2 regions of the Citrobacter portucalensis genome follow, and region 2 is predicted to be linked to the other one. Evidence: riboswitches for the same ligand, from Rfam matches in the RefSeq annotation. Region 2 holds a riboswitch; the other holds the start of a gene.

Region 1 (15,488 bases), 2.3 Mb from region 2:
AAACTGTACGCCTCGATATGTTCCATCGCCGCTTCGGTGGTATCGCACTCGCTGACCAACGTCAGCAGTTCCAGCGGTGCGCCAAGTAGCGCGAGGTGAGCCACCAGCGTTTCCATGCGGGCATCGGCAATATGGCTATGAGTGTGGAAGATCCCCGCCGCGATTTTGATGAGCTTACCGGGGTGCCCCACCAGTACGATTTGTCGGAACCCCAGACGTACGGCTTCTTCAATCATGTAACCGACAAAGTTGCTCATGGTGACCACAACCTGGGTGTCGATACCCATCTGCTCGCGCACAAAACGCTCGCCGTGGTTTCCCGGCACCAGTACAACACGCTCCAGCCCTGCCGCCCGCTTAATTTCCAGCTCAAGCGACAGTGAACGCTTCCAGCTCTCTTCTGACATCGGCGTGACAATACCCGTGGTGCCGATAATCGAAATGCCGCCAAGAATGCCAAGGCGAGAGTTGTAGGTTTTTTGCGCCCGTTCTTCGCCTTCTGGCGCGAAGATTTCAATCTGCGCCCCACGATTTGGGCCAATCGCTTCGCGGACGGCAGATTCAATGGTCTGGCGAGGTGTACGGTTAATCGCCGAACCGCCCACCGGCAGGCCAATCCCTTTGCGGGTTACCGTACCGACCCCTTCACCGCCCTGTAAGGCAATCACGCCACTATCGTCTAACGTCACACGGGCAAAAATCAGCATGCCGTGGGTGGCGTCCACATCATCTCCACCGTCTTTGCGGATGGCCGCTATTGCCTGCTGCCCTTCGATATGCGGTGACTCCACGTTCAGGCACAGCGTCACCCCGGAAGGCGTCACGATGGAAACCTGATGGATGAGGTGTTGGCGCAATACCATCAACGCGGCAACTTTTGCCGCCGCCGTGGCGCACGATCCCGTGGTATACCCTTTACGCAGCGCTTTACCGTTGTGCCACACCGGCGTATCGAAGGCCTCGCTCATCGCGCCCCCTGCATGTGATAAAGCATGGCGTTGACGATAGCGGCGGCGACATTGCTTCCCCCTTTGCGGCCTAACGCTGCAATGGCGGGCAAATTGCTTTGGGTCAGGGCATCTTTCGACTCTTCAGCACCAACGAATCCGACCGGTACACCCACCACACCGCTGACGGCAACATCATGCTCAAGCAGGCGGAACAGCGCAGTCGGCGCGTTGCCAAAGACAAACAGCTTTTCCCCCTCTTCCTTCACCGCAATGTCGACTGCCGCCATGGACCGGGTAATACCCTGCTCTTTTGCCGTACGCACAACCCGCGGGTCGCTGATGTAGCAGCGGCATTCACCGCCGAATTTTGCCAGCAGCGTTTTATTGATCCCGGAAAGCGCCATCGTGGTATCGGTATAAATCACGCTCGAACGGCTAAGCGCCGCACAAAACTGCTCCAGCACATCACTGGAAAACCACAGAATGTCCAGCCAGTCGAAATCTGCCGTCGTGTGAATAACCCGCTTGATAATGGCTTCATGTAACGGACTGGCAAACTGATAGTCCGGACGGGTTTCACGGATGATCTCGCCAATAATGTCGAAACTTTTGGCTTCAATCGCCTGGGGTTGCTGGATGTATTGCATTATGTTGTCCTCAGGCTACACCGACCCACAGCCACCGCAGCGCAATAAACAGCGCCAGTGCCAGCGTCGATGCCACCCACATCAGTCGAATCGTATGGGAAATGTCGTCTACCGAAATGTCACGTTGAGCATCACCGATCCACGGTTTCTCAACGCGCTCGCCAAAGTAGTCATTAGGACCACCCAGCCGAATGCCTAATGCCCCGGCTACGGATGCCTCTGACCATGCACAGTTTGGGCTGCTGTGGTTGTAGCGATCGCGCCAGCCAATCTGTAAAGCTCGCGAGCCGTCTTTACGACATAAAAATGCCGCCACGCCCAGCAACAGCCAGCTCAGTCTTGCAGGAATAAAGTTCGCGACATCGTCCAGACGCGCGCTGACCATACCAATAGCGCGGTATTTTTCATGTTTGTAGCCCACCATGGAGTCAAGGGTGTTTACCGCTTTGTAGGCCATCGCCAGGGGCGCACCGCCGAGGAGGAGAAAGAACAACGGCGCGATAATGCCGTCTACGGTGTTTTCAGCCACGGTTTCCACCACCGCGCGATTGATCTGCTGCGGTTGCAGCTGTGAGGTATCACGCCCCACAATCCACGATAGTTTTTCCCGACTCTGAGCAAGGTCACCGGCACGTAGAGGACGTTCGACATCCTGCGCGGCCTTTGCCAGGCAGCGCCCGGCCAGCACGGTAAAGATCATCCATACCTCTACCACCCAACCCAACCAGGGATGAATAGATTCTGCCAGTGCCAGCACGCCCCAGGACACCGCCCAGGTCAGACCAACTACCACAATCCACATCACCGCACCGCCAATGCGCAGCGCACAGTCGCTATGGCAATAACGCCGAATAACTCGCTGCACGGCAGAAATCAGATTACCAATCCAGCGCACCGGATGCGGCCAGTTCTGCGGATCGCCGATGATAAAATCAAGCAGCCAGGCAACACACCATGCAAGGATCGTCATAGCGCACTCCTCGCAGCTGCCAGCCAATGGTTAAGCATCTGCGGACGTTGAGCAAAATGAACGTGTAGATAGCTGGCGAAGGTGTTTCCGACCTGCCAGCCGCCGGACCAGGCTTGCAGCGTTTTACCATCGCGCACTTTGCGACAGTTCATCACCGCTGGCGTTTCAGGGGTAAAATCGGAATAGTGGAATTCATGCCCGCGCAGCACTTCGCCTTCTGCAGCTAACAATGTTTGCTGCGCGGCCTGCGCTTCGCAGTAGCCAAATCGGGTCAGACGTTTCCCCATTTTGCTGTGGCCGGGAATGATATCCGCCATCAGCCAGGTATCGCCGTTGCTGTCCTCAAGCGAACTGCCTAGATACATCAGCCCGCCGCACTCTGCATAAATCGCGACGCCACGTTGATGTGCCTCTCGCAGTTGATTCAGCATCGAGACATTGCGAGCCAGCGCCGCAGCGTGTAGCTCAGGATATCCTCCACCTAACCAGATCATCTGACAGTCCGGCAAACAGGTGTCGTGCAACGGGCTAAAACGAACAATATTTAGTCCCGTACGTTCCAGCAGCGTAATGTTATCCGGGTAGTAGAAGTTGAAGGCTTCGTCATCGGCAATGGCAACCGTTAGCCCTGCTCCGGCGTCTGCGGCAGGCAGCGCGGGCCATTCGCCAGCAGGAGGATTGGTTGACTGGCTTAGTGTCAGCAGCGCGTCGATATCAAGGGTTTGCTCCAGCGTCGCGGCAAAAGCCTGCCACGGTTGCTGATTGATAACCGACTCACGTGCGGTTACTAAACCCAGATGACGTTCGGGAAGGGCAACGCCCTCCATACGGGGTACGTAGCCCAAGACGGGTACATCGCAGTAACGTTCGATTGCGACTTTCAGTAACTGGTAATGCGTTTCGCTGTTAACCCGATTAACAATAACGCCGGCGATGTTCAGGGTGGGATCAAAATGCTGAAAACCCATTACCGTTGCGGCGATTGAAGTGGAAACGGCTTTGCCATCAACCAGTAAGATGACCGGACAGCCTAACTGTTTAGCCATCGCGGCGGTGCTGCAGTAGTTTGGGTCGGTACCATAGCCGTCATACAGCCCCATCACACCTTCAATAACGGCGATATCCGCATGTTGCATCTGCTCGTTGAATAGAGCGTTCAGCGTGGGGACGGGAAGCATGAAGCTATCAAGATTGCGGGAAGCGGTACCGCATACCGCTGTATGCCAGCCGGTATCAAGGTAATCAGGACCCACTTTGCAAGGTTGGACGCGCAAACCGCGTTTTTTCAACAAGCTCAACAAGCCCAGCGTCACCGTGGTTTTACCACAGCCGCTTCCGGTACCTGCAAGAACAAATGCGTGAAAATTGGCCGCCATACCCTGATCCTGTTCAGGGTGGTAGGGGTGTAGAGATACCCAGTCTCTCGACTGTATGCATCTGAACCACCCACTTCCCACCGAAGTTGTTGGTAGTCACTGACAGGCAGGTCTTCTGGCTTAGCGTCATCCTCACCCGTCCTTCCCAATCTTGCGATCAGTGGTCCATACGGGGTCGTCAGCATCACAGCAGCGGGGGCTGCGGGGGATTCTCACCCCCTTCCCTACCACAAATGTGGCAAACCTGTCAGTTCAAGAGCCTGGTTAATTAAGCTCTCTGTTATGAGGTAAATTCACGACCTCATGACAATAATTCAATTTAATATCTTTCCGAGTTCATTCAGCCAATTTTCTGGCCTTAACCCACTTATTCACACGTTCACTTTTTGAATGAAAGTATCAGCTAAGAATAAAGAAAATCATTCACACAGACACTGTATCTCATCACAAAAATAAAAACTGGTGCAGTTTATCCCTCTAATACCATTATTTTGTTGCGCTATGACAATTTATTGACTGCTGTTGTCACATTTCATTTTATAATGACTAACATAGCGCCCGATATCAAAAATCGGCAATAGCAAAATATTGCTATTTAAGCGGATTCACCGCGTGAAATGACATTTATTTGCTGGCGAAATGCCTGCGGCGTAATCTGATAGGTCTGGCGGAAAACTTTGCAAAAATAACTTGTTTGCGAAAAGCCTAAATTACGCGCAATGCTGGCTATACTCCAGTCACTGTGACAAAGCAGCTCTTTGGCACTGGCCATTCTTTGCTGGTTTACCCATGCGTTAAAACCAATACCCTGATATTTTTTGAACAATTTGCTGAAATAGTACGGGCTAAGGAAAACATGAGAGGCAACATCCTCCAGACGCAGATCGTCTGATAAATGTGCATCAATATAGCGCAGGGCTTTTTTCATTTTACTGTCATGAGGGTTGGTACTACGGTTAGCGCGTACCGGCTCTGACTGCTGCGGGTTATCTTTGATAACAACAAAATTAAGCTGTTTCTTAAGGCAATTTTCGACGATGAGCTTGAGTAAATCCGCTGAAGCAATGACTCGAGAATAGTCCATTTCAGGTACATTACGGAACTCGTTGACCAGTTCGGGATCGGCTTGCCAGCGGTCATCGACGTTCAGAATATCAACGAGGCCAACATCGTTACTTAAGCGTACTTGTCCACAAAGCACAAATCCTACCAGATGTCCCGCGATGACCAGCGGAATTGAGAAATCGGTAAGTCCGGCATGGCAGCGATAAATGCAGGGTTGATCGGATTTAGAGGCTTCCAACCCTCCACAGCGGTCGCTCATACGACAACGCGTACTATGCTGAGGATGCTGGCGCATCAACTGGCAAAAAGGAGTGAAATTAAAAAGCTCAGAAATTTCATCACCGTGAATATTGACAACCACAACAGCCAGACTGGTGGCCTGTGCAAAATCCTGTGCGATTTTATTAATGAGTTCTGAGTTCAGGGCACTCGCAGAAATCATGATAAAACCTCTCAGTTAATTTATTGTTATAAATAAAACATATTATTCACACATTCATTTTCATCTCGCGATCCAGCGCTCTGATGAAAGTCAGCATTGAACATAACAAAAGTCTCCCATTGTTGGGAGACTTTTTAAGCCGTTCAGGAAACCGGATCACGAAAACAGTTTTTACCTTTCAATAATAAACATCTTTCGTGAAGCTAGCTCTCGTTTTCCTCCAACTTACACGAATTACACGGTAAATTTTTGCCAATAAAATAACGATAAATTGCTGCGCCCGCACAGGCGCCGATGATAGGTGCCACAATCGGCACAATGAAATATGGGATATCACGCCCACCTGTCATCGCAACATCACCCCACCCGGCCATCCAGGCAAACAATTTGGGACCAAAATCACGTGCCGGGTTCATCGCAAAGCCGGTAAGTGGACCGGTTGATGCGCCGATAACAGCAACCAGAATACCAATCAGCAGTGGTGCTAACGGGCCTTTGGGAACACCGTTACCGTCGTCCGTTAGCGCCATAATCATCCCCATCAGAATGGAAGTAATCACCACTTCAACCAGTGCGGCCTGCCAGACACTCAGTGCGGCGGCAGGATACGTACTAAAAATGCTGGCAAGTTGCAGGCTTTCCAGACTGCCGCGTACCATTTGGTGGGCTGATTCATACTCAATAAATAAGCTGCCGTACAACAAATAGGCCAGCATAGCGCCACCAAAGGCCCCCGCTATCTGAGCGACAGAATAAGGTAGTACCTTACGACCCGGAAAACAGGCAAACAACCAAAGTGCGATGGTAATAGCGGGATTGAGATGGGCCCCAGAAATCCCGGCTGTCAGGTAAACTGCAAGCGAGATCCCCAAACCCCATATGATGCAGATCTCCCACAATCCCAAACTGGCACCCGCGACCTTCAGGGCGCTCAGGCACCCAATACCAAAAAACAAAAATAGTCCGGTACCCAAAAACTCAGCAATACATTGCGCTCTTAGTGAATCGTTCATTGTGACACCTTCTAAGCAGAGTTCGTGTCTTTACCAGCGGACTCCTTGCTGGCAGGAAGATTACTTCAAGGCTTACTATAAAAATCTGTACCGGCAAATTGTTGGCAATCTGCAAGCGACATGCCCTTAAAAATCGTGTTGTGATAGCAAATTCTTGCTATCACCTTTATTAAAGCAGGCGGTAAAACGAGGATTTACCCTATTAAAAGTACATTTTCAAAATAATAAAATATTGCGAACAGCAGAATTCCATTTTCAAACGATCATCACAATTTCATTTTTCTCGCATAGCAAATGATATTTAAACTGTCACTCGGTAAAGTGTAAATATGGAATTAACATAACCAAATATTCACATTACTTAAACTAAAAATAACCAATAAAAACAAGTTGCTATAATAATATATGGCAATTTTATCTCACCATAACCCCACTATTTTTTCACTCTTACTTTCAACTCAGCCATTCTTTTTCCTCGCTTCTTTTTATAGTCATGAAAATCGGGACAACCCAGGCGAGGTCTTTATGCAACAAGAAGCGTTAGGAATGGTAGAAACCAAAGGCTTAACTGCAGCCATAGAGGCCGCAGATGCAATGGTGAAGTCAGCCAATGTAATGCTGGTCGGCTACGAAAAAATTGGTTCGGGGCTGGTAACAGTCATTGTCCGTGGCGATGTCGGCGCAGTCAAAGCAGCAACAGATGCAGGTGCCGCCGCAGCCCGTAATGTGGGAGAAGTGAAAGCCGTACACGTCATCCCACGCCCGCATACCGATGTAGAAAAAATCTTACCGAAGGGAATTAGCTAATGAGCAGCAATGAGCTGGTTGAACAGATCATGGCGCAGGTGATTGCTCGCGTGGCAACGCCGGAACAGCAGGCTATCCCTGAAAATAATCCTCCAACACGAGAAACGGCTATGGCAGAGAAAAACTGCAGTTTAACGGAGTTTGTCGGTACCGCGATTGGCGACACCGTCGGTCTGGTAATCGCCAACGTAGACAGCGCCCTACTGGACGCAATGAAACTTGAAAAACGGTATCGCTCCATTGGCATCCTTGGCGCCCGTACTGGCGCAGGCCCGCACATCATGGCCGCCGATGAAGCAGTAAAAGCCACCAATACTGAAGTCGTCAGTATTGAGTTACCACGTGATACCAAAGGCGGCGCAGGTCATGGCTCGCTGATTATCCTTGGTGGCAACGATGTTTCCGACGTGAAACGCGGCATTGAAGTCGCACTGAAAGAACTGGATCGCACCTTTGGCGATGTTTATGCCAACGAAGCCGGTCACATCGAAATGCAGTACACCGCACGCGCCAGCTACGCGCTGGAAAAAGCCTTTGGCGCACCGATTGGCCGTGCCTGTGGCGTTATCGTCGGCGCGCCAGCATCCGTTGGTGTCCTGATGGCCGATACGGCCCTGAAATCCGCCAACGTGGAAGTTGTGGCCTACAGCTCCCCTGCCCATGGCACCAGCTTCAGTAACGAAGCCATTCTGGTTATTTCGGGTGACTCTGGCGCTGTTCGTCAGGCCGTTATCTCCGCCCGTGAAATCGGTAAAACCGTACTCGGGACCCTCGGCTCAGAGCCGAAAAACGATCGTCCGTCCTACATCTGATATCAGTGAGGCTGATTCATGAGATCGAAAAGATTTGAAGCACTGGCGAAGCGCCCTGTGAATCAGGATGGTTTCGTTAAGGAGTGGATCGAAGAAGGCTTCATTGCGATGGAAAGCCCGAACGACCCCAAACCGTCGATTAAAATCGTCAACGGTACAGTCACTGAACTGGACGGTAAATCCGCCAGTGAATTTGACTTAATCGACCATTTCATTGCCCGCTATGGCATTAACCTGGCGCGCGCTGAAGAGGTCATGGCGATGGACTCGGTCAAACTGGCCAATATGCTTTGCGACCCTAACGTAAAGCGCAAAGACATAGTGCCGCTGACCACCGCAATGACGCCGGCAAAAATTGTCGAAGTGGTGTCCCATATGAACGTCGTTGAGATGATGATGGCGATGCAGAAAATGCGCGCTCGTCGTACACCCTCTCAACAAGCGCACGTCACTAACGTCAAAGATAACCCGGTGCAGATTGCCGCTGATGCCGCTGAAGGCGCATGGCGCGGGTTTGACGAACAGGAAACAACCGTTGCCGTTGCACGTTATGCGCCATTTAACGCCATTGCGCTGTTAGTCGGCTCACAGGTTGGACGCCCGGGCGTATTAACCCAGTGCTCGCTGGAAGAAGCTACCGAACTTAAACTCGGCATGCTAGGCCACACCTGCTACGCGGAAACCATCTCCGTCTATGGTACTGAACCCGTCTTTACCGACGGCGATGACACGCCATGGTCGAAAGGCTTCCTCGCCTCGTCCTATGCTTCCCGTGGTCTGAAAATGCGCTTTACCTCCGGCTCTGGCTCAGAAGTTCAGATGGGTTACGCCGAAGGCAAATCGATGCTTTATCTGGAAGCCCGCTGCATTTACATCACCAAAGCTGCGGGCGTACAGGGCCTGCAAAACGGTTCAGTAAGCTGCATCGGTGTCCCTTCCGCCGTGCCGTCAGGCATTCGTGCAGTGTTGGCTGAAAACCTGATTTGTTCCTCTCTGGATCTGGAATGCGCCTCCAGCAACGACCAAACCTTTACCCACTCGGATATGCGTCGTACTGCTCGTCTGCTGATGCAGTTCCTGCCGGGTACTGACTTCATTTCTTCTGGTTATTCCGCGGTGCCGAACTACGACAACATGTTTGCGGGTTCGAACGAAGATGCTGAAGATTTTGACGACTACAACGTTCTCCAGCGTGACCTGAAAGTAGACGGTGGTCTGCGCCCGGTTCGGGAAGAAGACGTTATCGCCATTCGTAACAAAGCGGCACGTGCGCTGCAGGTCGTCTTTGCCGGGATGGGATTACCACCAATCACTGATGAAGAAGTGGAAGCTGCGACCTACGCCCACGGTTCGAAAGATATGCCGGAACGTAACATCGTTGAAGACATCAAGTTTGCACAAGAGATCATCAATAAAAACCGTAACGGTCTGGAAGTGGTGAAAGCCCTTGCTCAGGGCGGATTTACCGATGTCGCTCAGGACATGCTCAACATCCAGAAAGCCAAGTTAACCGGGGATTACCTGCATACCTCCGCCATTATCGTTGGCGACGGACAGGTGCTATCCGCTGTCAATGATGTCAACGACTACGCCGGTCCGGCAACAGGTTATCGCCTGCAGGGCGAACGCTGGGAAGAAATCAAAAACATCCCTGGCGCACTTGATCCCAACGAGCTTGGCTAAGGGGTGAAAAATGGAAATTAATGAAAAACTGCTGCGCCAGATAATTGAAGATGTGTTGTCTGAAATGCAGACCAGCGACAAACCCGTCTCTTTCCGCGCATCTACAGCGGCAAGCGCACCTCAGGCTGCGGCGACACAGGGAGACAGCTTTCTGACCGAGATTGGTGAAGCCAAACAAGGCCAGCAACAGGACGAAGTGATTATTGCCGTAGGGCCGGCGTTCGGGCTCTCGCAAACCGTCAATATCGTAGGTATCCCGCATAAGAATATCTTGCGCGAAGTGATTGCCGGTATTGAAGAAGAAGGTATTAAAGCGCGTGTTATCCGCTGCTTTAAATCCTCCGATGTGGCGTTTGTCGCCGTTGAGGGGAACCGTCTGAGCGGTTCCGGGATCTCTATCGGCATCCAGTCAAAAGGTACCACGGTTATCCACCAGCAGGGGTTACCGCCGCTTTCAAACCTGGAGCTGTTCCCTCAGGCACCGCTTCTGACGCTGGAAACCTATCGTCAGATCGGTAAAAACGCCGCGCGTTATGCCAAGCGTGAATCTCCGCAACCGGTCCCTACTTTGAATGACCAGATGGCCCGTCCTAAGTATCAGGCCAAATCAGCCATTCTGCACATTAAAGAGACCAAATACGTTGTGACAGGCAAAAACCCGCAGGAACTGCGCGTGGCGCTTTGATAAAGGATACCTCCATGAATACCGACGCAATTGAATCGATGGTTCGGGATGTGTTGAGCCGGATGAACAGCCTGCAAGGCGAGTCCGCGACTCCGCCCGCGGCGAGTTCATCAGCACATACCGCGAAAGTCACGGATTACCCTCTCGCGAATAAACATCCTGAGTGGGTAAAAACTGCGACCAACAAAACGCTGGACGACTTCACGCTTGAAAATGTTCTGAGCAACAAAGTGACCGCGCAGGACATGCGCATCACCCCTGAAACACTGCGCCTGCAGGCGGAAATTGCCAAAGATGCCGGACGTGACAGGCTGGCGATGAACTTCGAGCGCGCAGCCGAGCTAACCGCTGTTCCTGACGATCGCATTCTTGAGATCTACAACGCGCTGCGCCCGTACCGCTCAACAAAAGATGAGCTGATGGCTATCGCCGACGATCTCGAAAATCGTTATCAGGCAAAAATCTGTGCAGCTTTCGTTCGTGAAGCGGCAGCGCTGTACGTTGAGCGTAAAAAACTCAAAGGCGACGACTAACTCAGGGACAGGATCATGCGATATATAGCTGGCATTGACATAGGCAACTCATCAACGGAAGTCGCTCTGGCTACTCTCGATGAGTCTGGCGTGCTGAGCATCATCGGCAGCGCGCTGGCAGAAACCACCGGAATTAAGGGTACATTACGTAATGTGTTTGGCATTCAGGAGGCCCTTACGCTGGCGGCAAAAAACGCCGGTATCAATGTCAGCGATATTTCGCTCATCCGTATCAACGAAGCCACCCCGGTCATTGGCGATGTGGCGATGGAAACAATAACCGAAACCATCATCACTGAATCCACCATGATCGGCCATAACCCTAAAACACCGGGCGGCGTCGGGTTAGGCGTGGGCGTCACTATTACGCCGGAAGACCTTCTCAGTCGCCCGGCGGATACGCCCTATATTCTGGTGGTGTCATCGGCATTTGATTTCGCCGATGTCGCTACGATGATTAATGCCTCCGTCCGAGCTGGATACCAGTTAACTGGCGTTATTTTGCAGCAGGACGATGGCGTGTTGGTCAGCAATCGTCTGACTCACCCCCTGCCCATCGTCGATGAAGTCCTTCATATCGACCGCATCCCGTTGGGGATGCTGGCTGCCATTGAGGTCGCTGTACCAGGAAAGGTCATTGAAACCCTTTCTAACCCCTACGGCATTGCAACTGTCTTTGGCCTCAATGCCGATGAGACTAAAAACATTGTTCCGATGGCACGGGCGCTGATCGGCAACCGTTCAGCCGTGGTGGTGAAAACGCCGTCAGGTGATGTGAAAGCGCGAGCGATTCCTGCCGGAAATCTGGAGCTACAGTCTCAGGGTCGTATCGTACGGGTCGACGTTGCCGCGGGCGCCGAAGCGATTATGAAAGCGGTTGGTGAATGCCCAAAACTGGATAACGTTACCGGAGAAGCTGGCACCAATATTGGCGGCATGCTGGAGCATGTGCGCCAGACGATGGCTGAATTAACCAACAAACCCAGTCATGAAATTTTTATTCAGGATCTGCTGGCGGTCGATACCTCGGTTCCCGTCAGTGTGACGGGTGGACTTGCCGGTGAGTTCTCGCTGGAACAGGCGGTCGGCATAGCCTCCATGGTGAAATCAGACCGCCTGCAAATGGCGATGATTGCCCAGGAGATCACGCAAAAGTTCAACATTGACGTCCAGGTTGGCGGGGCCGAAGCCGAAGCTGCCATTCTGGGAGCCTTAACAACTCCGGGCACAACACGACCACTGGCTATTCTGGATCTCGGCGCGGGTTCAACCGACGCTTCTATCATCAATCCTAAGGGCGAAATTATTGCCACGCACCTGGCAGGCGCAGGCGATATGGTCACGATGATCATTGCCCGTGAACTGGGTCTGGATGACCGTTATCTCGCTGAAGAGATTAAAAAGTATCCGTTGGCGAAAGTTGAGAGCTTGTTCCACCTTCGCCACGAAGACGGCAGCGTTCAGTTCTTCCCTACGCCTCTCCCACCAACGGTTTTTGCGCGCGTGTGCGTAGTGAAACCCGATGAACTGGTGCCACTGCCTGGTGAACTGGCGCTGGAGAAAGTACGGGCCATTCGTCGCAGCGCCAAGGAGCGCGTTTTCGTTACTAACGCACTCAGAGCGCTACGTCAGGTCAGTCCGACCGGGAACATTCGGGATATTCCCTTTGTGGTACTGGTTGGCGGCTCATCTCTGGATTTTGAAGTTCCACAGCTAGTCACCGATGCTCTGGCGCATTATCGACTGGTTGCCGGGCGCGGCAACATTCGTGGTACCGAAGGTCCGCGCAATGCGGTTGCGACAGGACTGATTCTCTCCTGGCATAAGGCATTCGCTCATGGAAAGTAATCTCACCACACCAGCCATCGTTATCTTCACCAGTGCTGACTGTGCTGACGTCTGGAATGACGTACTGCTGGGTATTGAAGAAGAAGGGATTCCCTTTGTGATTCAGGAGAGTAGCTCAACTGACGTTATCCACAACGCATGGTTGGCCGCCTGCCAGTCTCCATTGCTGGTCGGTATTGGCTGTAGCCGCGAAAAACTGGTCGTGCACTACAAAAACTTACCCACGTCAGCACCACTTTTTACGCTGACGTATCAACAAAATAGCCACGATCGCCGCAGCATTGGTAACAACGCTGCGCGGCTGGTTAAAGGCATTCCGTTCCGGGAATGCCACTCATAACCCACAGGAGAAAAGCAGTATGAATAACGCACTGGGACTGGTTGAAACAAAAGGGCTTGTCGGCGCTATTGAAGCCGCTGATGCCATGGTGAAATCCGCAAACGTGCAGTTGGTTGGTTACGAAAAAATCGGCTCTGGCCTTATCACCGTTATGGTTCGCGGTGATGTCGGCGCGGTGAAAGCAGCCGTAGATGCTGGAAGCGCAGCCGCAAGCGCCGTTGGTGAGGTGAAATCCTGCCACGTTATCCCGCGTCCGCACAGCGACGTTGAAGCCATTTTACCTAAATCCGCATAAGTCGTTGCAACCAAGGAGCACAGCGTGAAGCAATCACTGGGATTACTTGAAGTTAGTGGTCTGGCATTAGCCATCAGTTGCGCGGACGTCATGGCGAAAGCCGCCTCCATCACGCTGGTGGGCCTCGAAAAAACCAACGGCTCAGGCTGGACGGTGATCAAGATAATCGGGGATGTGGCCTCCGTCCAGGCGGCCATTTCCACCGGTGTCAGTTTCGCTGACCAGCGAGATGGACTGGTGGCTCACAAAGTCATTTCCAGACCCGGGGATGGGATCCTGTCGCATAGCGTTGTCCTGGAGCCTGAGCCAACGCCCGAACCCATACCAGCCGTACCGCATGAAGAGATATTTGTAGACCATGATGTACCCGAAGCACCGCAAGATGCAGAGTTGATTAGCTGCAATTTGTGTCTTGATCCTGCCTGCCCTCGCCAAAAAGGCGAGCCGCGCACGCTTTGTCTTCACTCTGGCAAACGAGGTGAAGCGTAATGGATAAACAGCAACTGGAGACCACTGTCGCTAAGGTTCTGGATGAAATGCGCGAGCGCCCGATTCCGCTGGGGATCTCTAATCGTCATATTCATCTGTGCGCTGAAGATTACGGTCGCTTGTTTCCCAATCACCCCATTAGTGAGAAAAAAGGGCTGCTGCAGCCAGGACAATATGCAGCAGAGCAGACTGTCACGCTGGTGGGGCCAAAAGGTCAGTTAAAAAATGTGCGTTTACTCGGCCCGCTGCGCAGTACCAGCCAGGTCGAAATTTCTCGTACCGACGCCCGCACGTTGGGAATTGCTGCTCCGCTGCGGATGTCGGGCAATATTCAGGGCACACCCGGTGTTCGTCTCGTCAGCCCATTTGCTGAACTGGACTTAGCATCTGGGGTGATCGTCGCCCAACGGCATATCCATATGTCGCCGCTTGATGCTCTGATTCTGCGGGTTTCCCATGGTGATAAAGTCTCGGTCGCCATTAATGGCGATGAACGTCGACTGATTTTCGATAACGTCGCCGTACGCGTTTCGCCGGATATGCGCCTCGAAATGCATATCGATACAGACGAAGCCAATGCCGCAGGCGCTGATAATCCCCAGGCATTCGCCACACTGGTGACCTCACGATGAACAACGAACTGCTGCAACGCATTATCGAGGAGGTTGTTTCCCGATTAAAAAAACGCGCGGAAAGCACGCTCACTCTTAGCGTCGCGCAGTTACGGGAAATCGATTCACGGACAGTATGCTGCCAGTACTCGTCGCTCCATCTCCAGCAAGTGGATCTGCCATTACTGGAACAAATTGCCGAAGGCTGCCCAGCCAACATGTCGGTGGGAAAGATTCACGACGCGCTGGCATGCGGAGTCCGCGTGAAAATTTCACTACAACACCGATTGTTACCCGCAATCCCCATGAAAAAACTCGCACGTCTGCCGCTGGAGTTCAATGACGAACGGGGACGAATCATCTTTTTGCATCCTGAGAAGCTTCTCAGCTATGCCGACGTCGCCCAATTAAGGGATGGCGTACTGGTGTTGCGCCGTCGGTGTGTCGTGACGGCTCTGGCTCAGGAAGCAGTCAGTCTGCGAAATGTCCAACTAATTAAGCAGGAGTGAGCTATGCATCTGGCCCGGGTTACAGGCGTTGTGGTTTCCACGCAAAAATCCCCATCACTGGTGGGAAAAAAACTGTTGCTGGTACGTCGGGTAAGTGCTGACGGAGAGCTTCCTGCATCCCCTGTGAGTGGAGATGAAGTCGCTGTTGATTCTGTCGGCGCGGGGACTGGCGAACTGGTATTACTCAGCAGCGGTTCCAGCGCCAGACACGTTTTTTCTGGCCCTAATGAGGCCATCGATCTGGCTATCGTCGGCATTGTCGACACGCTTTCTCGTTAGGAGGAACTATGGCGATTTATACCCGAACTGGTGATGCCGGAACAACAGCCCTCTTTACCGGACTGCGCGTGAGCAAAACGCATCCGCGCGTGGAGGCCTACGGTACGCTGGACGAACTGAATGCGGCGCTAAGT
Region 2 (15,488 bases):
ATACAAAATGCAACGTTCTCATCGGTTGATTTCGCATCTGGCGCTTCATGCTCTAACAACCAGGCCGTGCGGCGCGCTATCGCGGCACCAGAATCCACCAGTCTCGTCCCCTCGGGCAGGACCTGTAAAAGCTCTTCCTGTAATAGAGGGAAATGAGTGCAACCGAGCACTACTGTGTCAGGTGGTTCAGACATCCGCAGCCATGGACGCAGAATACGCCGCAGTTCTTCCAGAGAAACTGTTTCACCGTGCAGCTTCGCTTCCGCCAGTTCCACCAGCTCAGCAGAACCCAACATTGCAATTTGGCATTCGTTAGCGAATCGCGCAATCAGCTCATGGGTATACGAGCGCTTCACCGTTGCACGTGTAGCCAGTAGCCCCACAACACCGTTCGCCGTGAGTCGCGCTGCCGGTTTAATCGCAGGCACCACGCCCACAACCGGGAAAGCAAATTTCTCACGTAACGCAGGGAGCGACACCGTGCTTGCTGTATTACACGCGATGACCGCAAGAGAGAGGGGATAGCGCTGCTGGACCGCAGTCACAATCTCAACAACACGCTCGACGATAAACTCCTCGCTCTTCTCTCCATAAGGAAAGGCGACGTTGTCGAAAGCGTAGATATAGTGGAGATCCGGCAGAAGACGCCGGATCTCGTCATAGACCGACAACCCACCGACGCCGGAATCAAACACCAGCACGGTGGGACGGGGATCAGAAGGTGTAGCTGCCAGACAAGGTGTATTCCCGTCCTGCAGTTGCGTAGCCATAAACTGTCTCGTAATCTTTATCGAACAGGTTGGCGATTTTACCACGAACTGTCAGCTGTGAGGTGATTGGATATGACACTCCGATATCCCACAAGCTGACGCCGCCTAATTTAACATCACGATTATTGTCGTAATCATTATCGTAACGTTCACCTATATATTGATAAGCAACGTTCCACCCCAAGTCCTGAACCTGCCCAGTTAACTCATACTTAACCTGCTGTTTTGCTCGGCGATAGAGTACCTTATTCGTATCATCATCCCGCGGGTCAACATACTGTAGCGTCAGGTGATGATCTACCGGGCCAGTCGTAACATTCCCAGTCCATTCCAGCCCTTTAATCGTGGCTGACTTAACGTTGACGTACTGGTTATTCTTGTAATCGATCAGGTTTTGAATTTCATAATGATATGCCGAAAGACGCCAATCAAGCGGCCCTGTCAATCCATCAATCCCTGCTTCCCACTGTTTAGATTCTTCCGGTTTCAAATTCGGGTTGGCTGCAATACCCGGCCCATAGGAAGAGGCAAAACGCGTAGCCCCGTATTGCTGACCAAGTGAAGGAGCCAGGAAACCTGTGCCGTAAGAGAGCGTTGCACGATAGCCATCAACAAACTCCCAGCCTGCAGCAGTCTGCCAGGTGCCATGCCAGCCGAATTGTTCATCATGATCTTCACGGCCTGAGGCTTCCAGCGTGACGCTATCAATTTGTTGTTGCCCAGTTAGATAAAGTCCGGTCGTATCACGTTTATAAGCGTCCGATTTCGTGGTACTACTGGAAGTCAGCTTTTCTTGTTTCCAGTCGACACCACCGCTAATCGCTCCATGCCCAACCTCAACGTTATTTCCCCACTGAATATAGCGCTGTTCCATATTATCCAGCGTAGCATCCCCCGCATAACGACCGAGTTGATTGCTATAGTTGTAATCTTTGAGATGCTGGTAGTTAGCAATCAGTTGGGCGGAATAGATACCTGAGCTGTAACGAAGGCCGGAATCCCAGGACTGAGTGTAATTCTGAGCTTCGTCATTACCGCCAGCATAGCCATAAGAGCCCTGATCGTAATCGCTATTCGCCGTGTAGCCGTAACCACGGAAGAAACCGGAGAAGTTATCGTTAAACTTGTGCTGCAAGCCGCCCCAGAACAGTTTGTTGCGATAACCATCGCGATCGCTGTCGCCGCTGTAAGGGGAGTCAGGTTGAATGTTAAAACCTTTGGTCGTCTGGTAAGCGCCAGCCGCCGTCACCATCGTGTCACCAAATCGTTTATTTATCGTGCCGTCGTAGGTCTGATAACCATCAGTCCCCATACCTGCGTTGATCTGTGATTTCTCTTCATTACTCATCGTAATGATGTTCATCACACCACCGATCGCACCAGATCCGTACACAGCTGAACGCGGCCCGCGAATATATTCAACACGTTGCACCAACGATACCGGAATCTGACCAATATCAATCGCATTACCGATGCCCGCACGCGCCATCGGCACTCCATCAATCAATACCAGCACATGCCGGGACTCAGTACCGCGAACATACAGCGAGGAGCTTTTCCCCATACCGCCGCTTTGCGAAATATCTACGCCCGGCAATCGGCGCATGACATCATTGAGATCTTTTGACTGCCAGCGCTGAATATCTTCACGCGTCACCACATCAGTGGGGGCAAGGACAGTATTAACAGGCTGCTGAAAACGGTTGGCAGTAACGACGAGAGTATCTGGGCTAGTATCCTGTGCCCAACCAGAAAATGCCGTGACGGAAAGTGCCGTGCACAGCAACGATTTTTTAATCATTGTAAAGCATCCACAATATAAGAAGGATGCCGCAGGTCCCACCGATAGTACGCGATGATGAAAGCCAGATGCGACGTTAGCCGGCAGGTCTTCGGGCTTGGAGGCAACTTAAAGAGACGATAACTTCCCACGGCATGCCGCAGTGTCTGCACCAGGTGCGCTCATCCCCTACCTTCCTTACCGCTGCGCGTCAGCTCCAGATTCACACTGGATTCCCTTTTAACTCACAGGACCGGAAAACGGATGCTACAGTTTGTTACAACCCACTGTCCAGACTGCGTATCACAATATCGGAAATCATCAATGACTGGACATCTGATGAGCAATCCCTACAATCCCCGCGTACTTTTATTTTTCAGGACGCATCATGACCCCCGAACACCTTCCGACAGAACAGTACGACGCACAGTTAGCTGAAAAAGTGGTGCGTCTGCAGAGCTTAATGACGCCATTTTATGCACAGGCTCCGGAAGTGTTTCGCTCACCGGTCAGCCACTACCGTATGCGCGCGGAATTCCGTCTGTGGCATGACGGTGATGATCTGTACCACATCATGTTCGACAGCCAGACCAAAAACCGTATCCGTGTCGACAGCTTCCCGGCAGCCAGTGAGCTTATCAACACGCTGATGACGGCAATGATCGAAGGCGTTCGCAACAACCACGTCCTGCGTCACAAACTGTTTCAGATTGATTACCTCACAACCCTGAGCGATCAGGCGGTGGTCTCGATGCTGTACCATAAAAAGCTGGATGACGAATGGCGTCAGGAAGCTGAAGCGCTGCGGGATGCGCTACGGGCGAAAAACCTGAATGTGCATCTGATTGGCCGGGCAACCAAAACCAAAATCGAGCTGGATCAGGACTACATTGACGAACGCCTGCCGGTTGCGGGTAAAGAGATTATCTATCGCCAGGTTGAGAACAGCTTCACCCAGCCGAACGCCGCCATGAATATTCAGATGTTGGAGTGGGCGATTGATGTCACCAGGGGCTCAAAAGGCGACCTGCTGGAGCTGTATTGCGGCAATGGCAATTTCTCGTTAGCCCTGGCACAAAACTTCAACCGCGTACTGGCAACGGAAATCGCCAAGCCGTCCGTTGCTGCTGCACAGTACAACATTGCGGCTAACCAGATTGAAAACGTACAAATAATCCGCATGGCGGCCGAAGAGTTTACTCAGGCGATGAACGGCGTTCGCGAGTTCAACCGTTTGCAGGGAATCGATCTGAAGAGTTACCAGTGTGAAACTATCTTCGTTGACCCACCGCGCAGCGGTCTGGACAGCGAAACGGAGAAAATGGTGCAGGCGTATCCGCGTATTCTGTACATCTCCTGCAATCCGGAGACGCTGTGTAAGAATCTGGAAACGTTAAGCCAGACGCACAATGTTTCACGTCTGGCGCTATTCGATCAGTTCCCGTATACGCACCATATGGAGTGCGGCGTACTGTTAACCAAGAAGTAAAACTGAACGTAGGCCGGCCGCTTCAGATTGCCGGATGGCGGCTTTGCCTTATCCGGCCTACAGTTACAACTGTTACTCTGCTATTTCCTGCTTACGGTTACGCACTTTAAAGCCGATCCAGAACACCAGAATCACCGACAGTACCGCCGGGAAGAAATTAGAACCAATATCCGGATATTCAGCGCGTACTACGGTGCTGTACAACAGAACGCCGAGGATAAAGCAGGCGGCAGCCAGGCCCGGCAATCCCACAGGCATGGTGCGGTTCTGATAGCGTTGATGCAGACAATAAACCGTCAGCACCAGCGAAATGATCGGGAATACTGAGAATGGCACAATGGAGCTAAACAGCGCCGCAAATGTACCATTGATCGATAAGCCAGCAACCAGCGCCAGCAGCAGCGTACCTTTATCTTGACCTGACTGTTTCATTGCTTGTCCTTCTCGTTACTCGGAGTGGTGCGTCATCTTCTCTTGTTCACGGCGGTACCAATAAAATGCGCCTTTCGCGATCATGCGTAGTTGCAATACCAGCCGCTCTTCCAGCTGTCGGCGCTGCTCAGCGCCAACATCCAGTGCTTCTGCCCCGGCGCTGAACACAATGGTTACCATGGCTTCGGCTTGCGCTTCAGTAAACGCACGAGGCATATGGTTTTCGAGTTCCAGATAGTCCGCAAGTTCCGCAATGAAGTGCTGAATTTCACGAGCGACCGCTGCACGAAACGCTGCGGATGTCCCCGAACGCTCGCGCAATAATAAACGGAAGGCGTTGGGATTGTTGCCGATGAACTCCATAAATGTTGAGACCGAGGTGCGGATCACACTCCCGCCCTTCGCGATACGCTGGCGCGCCTGGCGCATCAACTGACGCAGCATCAGACCGCTCTCGTCCACCATCGTCAGGCCGAGTTCATCCACATCGCGGAAATGGCGATAAAACGAGGTTGGCGCAATGCCCGCTTCACGAGCGACTTCGCGTAAACTGAGGCTGGCAAAACTACGCTCAGCGCTGAGTTGACTAAATGCGGCTTCTACCAGCGAACGCCGGGTTTTCTCTTTTTGTTGCGCTCTAACGCCCATCACGATGTCTGAATCCTTCCACATACCTTGCTGGCACTATACCAGAGATTAGGCGGTTGGCATGGCTTTGTGAATGATTGTTTACGCGCAGTTTGTGCTTCGACTTCGCAAAAAAGCACAACGATAATTGGGTTATCTCAACAACGATGTTACTATTCTGTTGCTTTTATGTATAAGAACAGGTAAGCCTGACCATGTCACATTCTTACGATTACGATGCAATAGTAATAGGTTCCGGTCCCGGCGGCGAAGGCGCGGCAATGGGTCTGGTTAAGCAAGGAGCGCGCGTCGCGGTGATTGAGCGCTATCATAATGTCGGCGGAGGTTGTACCCACTGGGGCACCATCCCGTCGAAAGCTCTCCGCCACGCCGTCAGCCGCATTATTGAATTCAATCAGAACCCACTGTACAGCGACCACTCCCGACTCCTTCGTTCTTCTTTCGCCGATATTCTCAACCACGCTGATAACGTTATTAATCAGCAAACGCGTATGCGGCAAGGATTTTACGAGCGCAACCACTGCGAAATTTTGCAGGGAAATGCCCGTTTTGTTGATGAACACACGATCGCCCTGGAATGTCACGACGGTACGGTGGAAACGCTGACTGCGGATAAGTTTGTTATTGCCTGCGGTTCGCGTCCTTATCGCCCTGTTGATGTCGACTTTTCGCATCCCCGGGTTTACGACAGTGACTCTATCCTGAGCCTGCACCACGAACCCCGTCATGTGCTGATTTATGGCGCAGGGGTCATTGGCTGTGAATATGCGTCGATCTTCCGTGGAATGGACGTCAAAGTTGATTTAATCAACACCCGCGATCGTCTGCTGGCATTCCTCGATCAGGAGATGTCCGACTCGCTCTCTTACCACTTCTGGAACAGCGGTGTGGTCATTCGCCACAACGAAGAGTATGAGAAGATTGAAGGTTGCGATGACGGCGTCATCATGCACCTGAAGTCCGGTAAGAAACTGAAGGCCGACTGCCTGCTGTACGCCAATGGCCGTACCGGTAATACCGATTCGCTGGCGCTGGAAAACATTGGTCTGAAAACCGACAGCCGCGGGCAGCTCAAAGTGAATAGCATGTACCAGACGGCGCTGCCGCATGTGTACGCCGTAGGGGATGTGATTGGTTATCCGAGCCTGGCATCGGCGGCCTACGACCAGGGACGCATTGCCGCCCAGGCACTGGTAAAAGGCGAAGCCACCGCGCATCTGATCGAAGATATCCCAACCGGGATTTACACCATTCCGGAAATCAGCTCCGTTGGTAAAACAGAACAGCAGCTCACGGCAATGAAAGTTCCATACGAGGTTGGCCGCGCCCAGTTTAAGCATCTGGCACGTGCACAAATCGTGGGTATGAGTGTCGGAACGCTGAAGATCCTGTTCCATCGCGAAACCAAGGAGATTTTGGGGATCCACTGCTTTGGGGAGCGCGCGGCCGAAATTATTCACATCGGACAAGCGATAATGGAGCAAAAAGGTGGTGGTAACACTATCGAGTACTTCGTTAACACCACCTTTAACTACCCAACCATGGCAGAAGCCTATCGGGTAGCGGCGCTAAATGGCTTAAACCGCCTGTTTTAACGCACTGTCGAAATGGCCATCCATTGATCCACGGATGGCCTCTGCCAGCTGTTCATAACGGCTACGCAGCGGCGAACCAGGACGGTACACCAGACCAATCGTACGACGCGGTTCGGGTTTAATGCATGGCAGATAAACGACACCATCACGCTTACGCTCCGGCGGAACGGCCAGCGCAGGCAGTAACGTAATACCGCTACCTGCCGCCACCATGTTACGCAGCGTTTCCAGACTGGTTGCCCGAAAATGGGTATCTTCATCAGCACCCGCTTCAAAGCAGAAACCCATCGCCTGATCGCGCAGACAGTGGCCATCTTCCAGCATCAGCAGTTTTTCACCCGCCAGATCGGACATCGGTACACAGTCACGGTTTGCCCATGGGTGATCTTCATAGATCGCCAGCATCATAGGCTCATCAAATAACGGTACTTCGATGAACGCCTCACTCTCTTTGACCAGCGCCAGAATGACGCAGTCGAGCTTGCCGCTATCCAGTTGCGCCAACAGCTGATGTGTCTGCGCTTCATGGAGATACATCTCCAGTTTTGGGAAGGTCTGGTGCAACATCGGAATAATATGCGGCAGCAGGTATGGCCCCACCGTTGGGATCAAACCAATATGCAGCGGGCCAGACATTGTCTCGCCTTGTTGGCTTGCCATCTCCTTGAGCACTTTGACCTCGCGCAGCACGGTGCGCGCCTGATCCACCAGCAGCAAACCGGCCTGGGTGAACAGCACTTTGCGACTCGTACGCTCCAGCAACATGACGCCAAGCTCATCTTCCAGCTTGCGGATCTGCCCGCTCAGCGTGGGTTGGCTAACGTGACAGGAGTCTGCCGCTCGTCGGAAGTGACGATGTTCGGCTAGCGCCACCAGGTATTCAAGATCACGAATATTCATTATTCATCCTCCATCGCCACGATAGTTCGTAGCGATAGGTAGCATAGCAACGAACGATTATCCCTATCAAGCTTTCTGTTTAATAATGCACCACAGAAACGGAACGGTACCCCTTTAACCCTTGAAGCTACTGTCCGTTTTGAGAGTTTTTCTCATACTCGAAATAACTAAAGCCAACGTGAACTTTTGCGGACCTTGCGTCCGCATTTTTTTTGCATAAAAAAGCCCGGCGTCGCAAAGCTCGGCCGGGTTATGGTTTGGTAGGCCTGATAAGCGTAGCGCCATCAGGCAGAACGGCGCACAGTGCCGGATGGCGGCTTTGCCTTATCGGACCTACAAGCGTGCCTTCGCGTAGTCGATCGCCTGCGCAACCTGCTGCGGCGACACGCCACCTTTCGCTGCACGTTTATCCAGACACGATTGCAACGAGAGGATCGGGTAAACGTCATCACCAATCACCTGGCTAAACTTTTGTAAGTCGGCAAGCGACAGCGCTTCCAGAGGTTTGCCCTGACGAATCGCCTCGACCACCGTTTCCCCCACAATATGGTGCGCTTCGCGGAACGGGACGCCCTTCGCCACCAGATAATCCGCCAGCTCAGTGGCGTTAGCATAACCCTGCTGCGCCGCTTCCTGACAACGCGGACGTTTCACCTGAATGCCATCCAGCACCAGCGCGGCCATATGCAGGCAGTCCAGCCAGGTGTCGAGCGCGTCGAACAGCCCTTCTTTGTCTTCCTGCATATCTTTGTTGTATGCCAGTGGAAGGCCTTTTAACGTCATCATCATGCCGGTCAGCGCACCCTGCACGCGACCGCATTTGCCACGGATCAGCTCCAGCGCATCCGGGTTTTTCTTCTGCGGCATCAGAGATGAACCGGAAGTCACACGGTCGGAGAGTTCAACAAAGCCCGCTTCGCCGGTGTTAAAGAAAATCAGATCTTCAGCAAAACGCGACAGGTGTACCATGCCGATAGAGGCATCGGAGAGTAACTCCAGCACGTGGTCACGGTCAGAAACGCTGTCCAGGCTGTTGCGCGTTGCCGAGGCAAAGCCCAACCAACCCGCCAACTGCTCTCGATCGATTTCATACGCCGTACCCGCCAACGCGCCGCAGCCTAACGGACTGACGTCCAGGCGTTTGAGCGCATCCTGCAAACGGCTCTCGTCACGCGCCAACATTTCAACATAGGCCAGACACCAGTGAGCAAACGTCACCGGCTGCGCACGTTGCAGGTGGGTGTAACCCGGCATGACGGCGTCCTGGTTATTCTCCGCCGTCACCACCAGCGCAGTTTGCAACTGACGATTGGCCGACAGTAATTCGATAACCGTGTCTTTGCACCACAGCTTGAGATCGGTCGCGACCTGATCATTACGGCTACGCCCGGTATGCAGTTTTTTACCAAGCTGGCCGACTTTATCAATCAGCTTACCTTCCACCCAACTGTGAATATCTTCGGCATCGCTTTGCAAAATCTGCTGAGGATTCGCGCGAACCTCTTCCAGCAGGTTATTCAGCGCCTCTTCCAACTGCAGCTGTTCATCGGCAGTCAGTACACCGACCGTTACCAACGCTTTGGACCAGGCCACAGAGCCAACAATATCCTGTTCTGCCAGGCGGTAGTCAAAACGCAACGAGTCGTTGAACTGTTTGAACCGCTGATCTGCTGCCTGTGTAAAACGCCCACCCCAAAGTGCCATAACGAATTTCCTTAATATGATATTTTTGCCCGGTGGCGCTGCGCTTACCGGGCCTACAAAACCCACGTAGGCCGGATAAGGCGAAGCCACCATCCGGCACATTAATAGTTAAGCCAGAATACGCGTACCAATTGGCGTGCCGTTAAACAGCGCCGGAAGCTGCTCTGCATGACGCCAGGAGGCGATATCCACCGGACGGCCCAGCGTACGCGCGGCATCCAGCGCCGCATTCACCTTCACGATCATGCCATCGGTAATAATGCCCTGTTCAATCAGCTGTTCCGCTTTCGCTGCGGTCATTTCGGCAATGCGCTGGCCTTTGCCATCCAGAATACCGCTCACATCAGAGAGCAGGATCAGATCCGCACCCAGCGTTGCCGCCAGCGCCGTTGCAGCCTGATCGGCATTCACGTTCATCAGCAGACCATCATCAGTGACACCAATAGAGCTCACTACCGGCAGAAAACCGCTTTCCAGCAGCGTGTTAATCAGCTTAGGCGAACCCGGCTGCGCCAGTCCAACATGACCCAGTTCTTTATCGAGCGGCGTCACTTTTACGCTGTCGCCATCGCCAAGATACAGACCCACAGACGCGATGTGATGCTTTTTCGCCCAGGCCAGCAAGGTTTTATTCGCCGTTCCCGCCAGGGCACCGGTAATAATGTCAATTTGATCGGCAGGCGTGACGCGCAGACCATTTTTCTTTTTCACCGGCAGATTCAGCTGCTTCATCAGCTCGTCGACCACGCAGCCGCCACCGTGCACAATGACCAGCGGACGCTGGTGCGACTCACGATAATTCACCAGGGCGGTAAACAAGCGCTCCAGCGCCTCTTCACTATCCAGTAAAACGCCGCCCAGCTTGATAATTAATGGATTCATTGTTGCACCCTTAAATAAGAGACTGCGTTTGGGCAAAGCCAAAACGAATATTTGCGCACTGCATCGCCTGTGCCGCCGCGCCTTTCAATAAGTTGTCTTCCGTCGCCACAACGATCAGATGCTCACCCTGCACAGCAAACCCGATATCGCAGAATGGTAATCCAACCACATTCTTCAACGCTGGAACCCCTTTGTCATACAGACGCACCAGCGGCTTATCGCCATACGCCTGTTGCAGCGTCTGCGCTACCTGAGCATGAGTTACACCCGCTTTAAGGCGGCAAGTGATAGTTTCCAGAATTCCGCGCGGGAAGTTGCCCAGATGCGGGGTGAAAATCACTTCAGCCCCCAGATGAGTAGCGATTTCCGGCTGATGACGATGGGTAAACACGCCATACGGTTGCAGGCTTACTTCGCAAAAACTATTAGAGATAGCCGCTTTACGGCCCGCACCGCTCACACCGCTGGTCGCATTAATTACCGGCCACTGGCCGAGATCCAACAACCCGGCGTCAATCAGTGGTTTCAGCGAAAGCTGCGCCGCCATCGGGTAACAACCCGGCACAGCAATCAGATTCGCTTCTTTCAGTTGGTCTTCTTTCCATTCCGCCAGCCCGTAAACTGCCTGCTCCAGCAGGTCGGGATGCTGATGGGTAAAACCATAATATTTTTCATAGAACGCGCTGTCATTTACGCGAAACGCACCAGAGAGGTCAAACACCACGCAACCGGCCTGCAAAAACTGCGGAGCCAGGTCATGACTTACCTCATGAGCCGTTGCGAGGAACACAACATCCACCCCTGCGCTAAACTCGCTGATATCTGACATTGGCTGCAACGGTAAATCGACAATGCCTTTCAACTGCGGATGCAAATCGGAGATTAATTTTCCTGCATCATTGCTTTGCGCTGAGACGGTCAAAGCGGTTATGGTCATATCAGGATGGCGATTTACATAGGTCACAAGCTCTGCGCCGGCATAGCCACTGGCGCCCACAATCAGCGTATTCAACATCGGGGCTGCTCACCTTCTTAGATTCTGTTGCCAGGTATAAGCCTTTATCACCTCACCTTACACTTGGTGGGTTTTATTACGCTCAACGTTAATGTATTTTTATTCATAAATACTGCATGAATATTGATACTATCATGACCCGAGGTGTGTCAACAATGAAAAACAATTTACCGCCATTTATCGAGATTTACCGCGCTCTGATTGCCACGCCATCGATTAGCGCTACCGAAGAAGCGCTCGATCAAAGCAATGCAGGTTTAATCACTCTGTTGGCGGGCTGGTTTAAAGATTTAGGCTTCAATGTGGAGGTCCAGCCGGTTCCCGATACGCGGAATAAATTCAATATGCTGGCGAGCATTGGACAGGGCTCTGGTGGTCTGTTGTTGGCGGGCCATACCGATACCGTACCCTTTGACGACGGACGCTGGACGCGCGATCCGTTCACCCTGACCGAGCATGACAATAAGCTCTATGGTTTGGGTACGGCGGACATGAAAGGCTTCTTCGCCTTTATCCTCGACGCGTTGCGTGATGTCGACGTCACGAAGCTGAAAAAGCCCCTCTACATTCTGGCCACTGCTGACGAAGAGACCAGCATGGCGGGAGCTCGCTACTTCTCTGAAACCACTGCTCTGCGCCCAGACTGCGCGATTATTGGCGAACCCACTTCACTGCAACCGGTTCGCGCACACAAAGGCCATATCTCTAATGCGATACGCATTCTGGGACAATCGGGTCATTCAAGCGATCCGGCGCGTGGCGTTAATGCGATTGAACTGATGCATGATGCCATCGGCCACATCATGCATCTGCGCGATGACCTGAAAGCGCGCTATCACCATGATGCCTTTACCGTTCCGTATCCAACGTTAAATTTGGGCCACATCCACGGCGGCGACGCCGCCAACCGAATCTGCGCCTGCTGCGAACTGCATATGGATATTCGCCCGCTACCGGGTATGACGCTAAACGATCTCAATGGGTTACTTAACGAAGCGCTGGCCCCTGTCAGCGAACGCTGGCCGGGTCGTCTGACCATATCGGAACTGCATCCACCGATTCCAGGCTATGAGTGTCCACCTGACCATCAACTGGTAGAGGTGGTTGAGAAACTGCTGGGCGCACAGACTGAAGTGGTGAACTACTGCACCGAAGCGCCATTTATCCAGACGCTTTGCCCGACGCTGGTATTGGGTCCAGGTTCTATTAATCAGGCGCATCAGCCGGATGAATATCTGGAAACGCGCTTTATTAAGCCAACTCGCGAATTAATCACCCAGGTTGTGCATCATTTCTGCTGGCATTAACTGCTTGTCACCCCGCTAATCCTTTAGTGGTAAGCGGGGTGATTTTTTAACATTCCCATAAGCAACGCTTATTTGATTGGATGTGAATTAAATAACGTAAATTCACGGCATTTATTCGTTTGCTGAACCGATTTCGCAGCAATTGACGTCACGTGTTTTACGTGGCTTTATAAAAGACGGCTAAAAAGTTAAGTCCGCAAGATTTCGCGTGATAGTCAGGCGTGAAAGATACAGGACATATTCAAAATAGATGGGGTGTCTGGGTTAATATGAACGAACAATATTCCGCGTTGCGTAGTAATGTCAGTATGCTCGGCAAAGTGCTGGGAGAGACCATCAAGGATGCGCTGGGAGAGAACATTCTTGATCGCGTAGAAACAATTCGTAAGCTGTCCAAATCATCTCGCGCTGGCAATGAAGTTAATCGCCAGGAATTGCTCACCACACTGCAAAATCTGTCTAACGACGAGCTGCTGCCGGTTGCCCGCGCATTTAGCCAGTTCCTGAACCTGGCCAACACCGCCGAGCAATACCACAGCATTTCGCCAAAAGGCGAAGCAGCCAGCAACCCAGAAGTGATTGCTCGCACTCTGCGTAAACTGAAAGAGCAGCCCAACCTCAATGACGCCACCATCAAGAAAGCCGTAGAATCACTCTCTCTGGAGCTGGTACTCACCGCCCACCCGACCGAGATCACTCGTCGTACGCTGATCCATAAAATGGGTGAAGTGAACGCCTGCCTCAAGCAGCTTGATAACAAAGACCTCGTCGATTATGAACGCAACCAACTGATGCGCCGTCTGCGTCAGCTCATTGCCCAGTCCTGGCATACGGATGAGATCCGCAAGCTGCGCCCAAGCCCGGTTGATGAAGCTAAATGGGGTTTCGCGGTAGTTGAAAACAGCCTGTGGGAAGGTGTACCGAACTACCTGCGTGAGCTGAATGAACAACTGGAAGAGCATCTGGGTTATAAGCTGCCGGTTGATTTTGTCCCGGTTCGATTTACTTCCTGGATGGGCGGTGACCGTGATGGTAACCCGAACGTAACGGCAGATATCACCCGTCACGTGCTGCTGCTCAGCCGCTGGAAAGCGACAGACCTGTTCCTGAAAGACATCCAGTTTCTGATTTCTGAGCTGTCGATGGTGGATGCCACGCCGGAGCTGATGGCGCTGGTAGGCGAAGAAGGTGCAGCTGAACCTTATCGCTATCTGATGAAAACCCTGCGTTCTCGTCTGATGGCAACCCAGGCCTGGCTTGAAGCCCGTCTGAAAGGCGAGAAATTGCCGAAACCTGCGGGACTTCTCACCCAAAACGAACAGCTCTGGGACCCGCTATACGCGTGCTACCAGTCTCTGCAGGCCTGTGGCATGGGCATTATCGCCAATGGCGAATTGCTCGACACCCTTAGGCGCGTGAAGTGTTTCGGTGTGCCGCTGGTGCGTATTGATATTCGCCAGGAAAGCACCCGTCATACTGAAGCCCTGGGCGAACTGACCCGTTATCTGGGCATTGGCGACTACGAAAACTGGTCGGAAGCGGATAAACAGGCTTTCCTGATCCGCGAACTGAATTCCAAGCGTCCGCTCCTGCCGCGTAACTGGGAACCGAGCAACGACACCCGCGAAGTGCTCGACACCTGTCGGGTCATTGCCGAAGCCCCATATGGCTCCATTGCCGCCTATGTTATCTCGATGGCGAAAACTCCGTCGGATGTGCTGGCCGTGCATCTGCTGCTGAAAGAAGCCGGAATTGGTTTTGCTATGCCGGTCGCTCCGCTATTTGAAACGCTGGACGACCTCAACAATGCCGATGACGTCATGTCTCAACTTTTAAATATCGACTGGTACCGCGGCTTTATTCAGGGCAAACAGATGGTCATGATTGGCTACTCTGATTCTGCAAAAGACGCGGGCGTGATGGCGGCCTCCTGGGCGCAATACCAGGCTCAGGACGCGCTAATCAAAACCTGCGAAAAAGCCGGTATCGAACTGACGCTTTTCCACGGTCGCGGTGGTTCCATTGGTCGCGGCGGCGCGCCTGCACATGCGGCGCTACTCTCTCAACCGCCGGGCAGCCTGAAAGGCGGGCTGCGCGTGACAGAACAAGGGGAGATGATCCGCTTTAAATACGGCCTGCCGGAAGTGACCATCAGCAGCCTGTCGCTGTACACCGGAGCAATTCTGGAGGCCAACCTGTTACCACCGCCAGAACCGAAAGATAGCTGGCGTCATATCATGGATGAGCTTTCCGATATTTCCTGCGAGCTCTATCGTGGATATGTGCGTGAAAACAAAGACTTCGTCCCTTATTTCCGCTCGGCAACACCTGAGCAGGAACTGGGTAAACTCCCGCTCGGTTCACGTCCGGCAAAACGCCGTCCGACCGGCGGGGTAGAGTCTCTGCGCGCCATTCCGTGGATCTTCGCCTGGACGCAGAACCGCCTGATGCTCCCGGCCTGGCTGGGTGCAGGTACCGCGCTGCAAAAAGTGGTCGAAGACGGCAAGCAAAGCGAACTTGAAGCCATGTGCCGCGACTGGCCATTCTTCTCCACACGCCTTGGTATGCTGGAAATGGTTTTCGCGAAAGCAGACCTGTGGCTGGCAGAGTATTACGATCAGCGCCTGGTCAAAAAAGAACTGTGGCCGCTGGGTGAAGAGCTACGCCAACGCCTGGCAGCAGATATCGATGTCGTACTGGCGATTGCCAACGACTCACATTTGATGGCCGACCTGCCGTGGATTGCCGAGTCCATTCAGTTAAGGAATGTTTATACTGACCCACTGAATGTCTTACAGGCAGAGCTGTTACACCGCTCACGACAGGCAGAAGAACAGGGCAATGCACCGGACCCACGCGTGGAACAAGCATTGATGGTGACCATCGCTGGTGTCGCAGCCGGCATGCGTAATACAGGCTAACGTCGCCTCCCGTCGCCTTCGTGCTATTGTACGAAGGCGACATCA

Evidence for each region. A riboswitch is a leader RNA that binds a small molecule or an ion and turns the genes downstream of it on or off. The one in region 2 is predicted to bind cobalamin.
Region 1: linked by a shared signal. The riboswitch ahead of LY264_RS09540 (cobyrinic acid a,c-diamide synthase CobB) and the one ahead of btuB (TonB-dependent vitamin B12 receptor BtuB) in region 2 are both predicted to bind cobalamin.

What each region holds. Positions count from the first base shown of each region.
Region 1 covers NZ_CP092466.1:1,988,787-2,004,274, reverse strand. Annotated here, with positions in the region: gene cbiD (cobalt-precorrin-5B (C(1))-methyltransferase CbiD) at 1-968, opposite strand, end outside; gene LY264_RS09550 (cobalt-precorrin-8 methylmutase) at 965-1,597, opposite strand; gene cbiB (adenosylcobinamide-phosphate synthase CbiB) at 1,608-2,567, opposite strand; gene LY264_RS09540 (cobyrinic acid a,c-diamide synthase CobB) at 2,564-3,943, opposite strand; cobalamin riboswitch at 4,032-4,206, opposite strand; gene pocR (transcriptional regulator PocR) at 4,539-5,450, opposite strand; gene pduF (propanediol diffusion facilitator PduF) at 5,654-6,463, opposite strand; gene pduA (propanediol utilization microcompartment protein PduA) at 6,989-7,270, shown strand; gene pduB (propanediol utilization microcompartment protein PduB) at 7,270-8,082, shown strand; gene pduC (propanediol dehydratase large subunit PduC) at 8,101-9,765, shown strand; gene pduD (propanediol dehydratase medium subunit PduD) at 9,776-10,450, shown strand; gene pduE (propanediol dehydratase small subunit PduE) at 10,465-10,983, shown strand; gene LY264_RS09500 (diol dehydratase reactivase subunit alpha) at 10,999-12,831, shown strand; gene LY264_RS09495 (glycerol dehydratase reactivase beta/small subunit family protein) at 12,821-13,171, shown strand; gene pduJ (propanediol utilization microcompartment protein PduJ) at 13,191-13,466, shown strand; gene LY264_RS09485 (BMC domain-containing protein) at 13,491-13,955, shown strand; gene LY264_RS09480 (phosphate propanoyltransferase) at 13,955-14,587, shown strand; gene pduM (microcompartment protein PduM) at 14,584-15,075, shown strand; gene LY264_RS09470 (EutN/CcmL family microcompartment protein) at 15,079-15,354, shown strand; gene pduO (two-domain cob(I)yrinic acid a,c-diamide adenosyltransferase PduO) at 15,363-15,488, shown strand, end outside.
Region 2 covers NZ_CP092466.1:4,841,955-4,857,442, forward strand. Annotated here, with positions in the region: gene murI (glutamate racemase) at 1-770, opposite strand, end outside; gene btuB (TonB-dependent vitamin B12 receptor BtuB) at 715-2,571, opposite strand; cobalamin riboswitch at 2,637-2,823, opposite strand; gene trmA (tRNA (uridine(54)-C5)-methyltransferase TrmA) at 2,939-4,039, shown strand; gene LY264_RS23370 (YijD family membrane protein) at 4,112-4,471, opposite strand; gene fabR (HTH-type transcriptional repressor FabR) at 4,487-5,122, opposite strand; gene sthA (Si-specific NAD(P)(+) transhydrogenase) at 5,314-6,714, shown strand; gene oxyR (DNA-binding transcriptional regulator OxyR) at 6,697-7,614, opposite strand; gene argH (argininosuccinate lyase) at 7,948-9,318, opposite strand; gene argB (acetylglutamate kinase) at 9,427-10,200, opposite strand; gene argC (N-acetyl-gamma-glutamyl-phosphate reductase) at 10,211-11,215, opposite strand; gene argE (acetylornithine deacetylase) at 11,371-12,522, shown strand; gene ppc (phosphoenolpyruvate carboxylase) at 12,792-15,443, shown strand.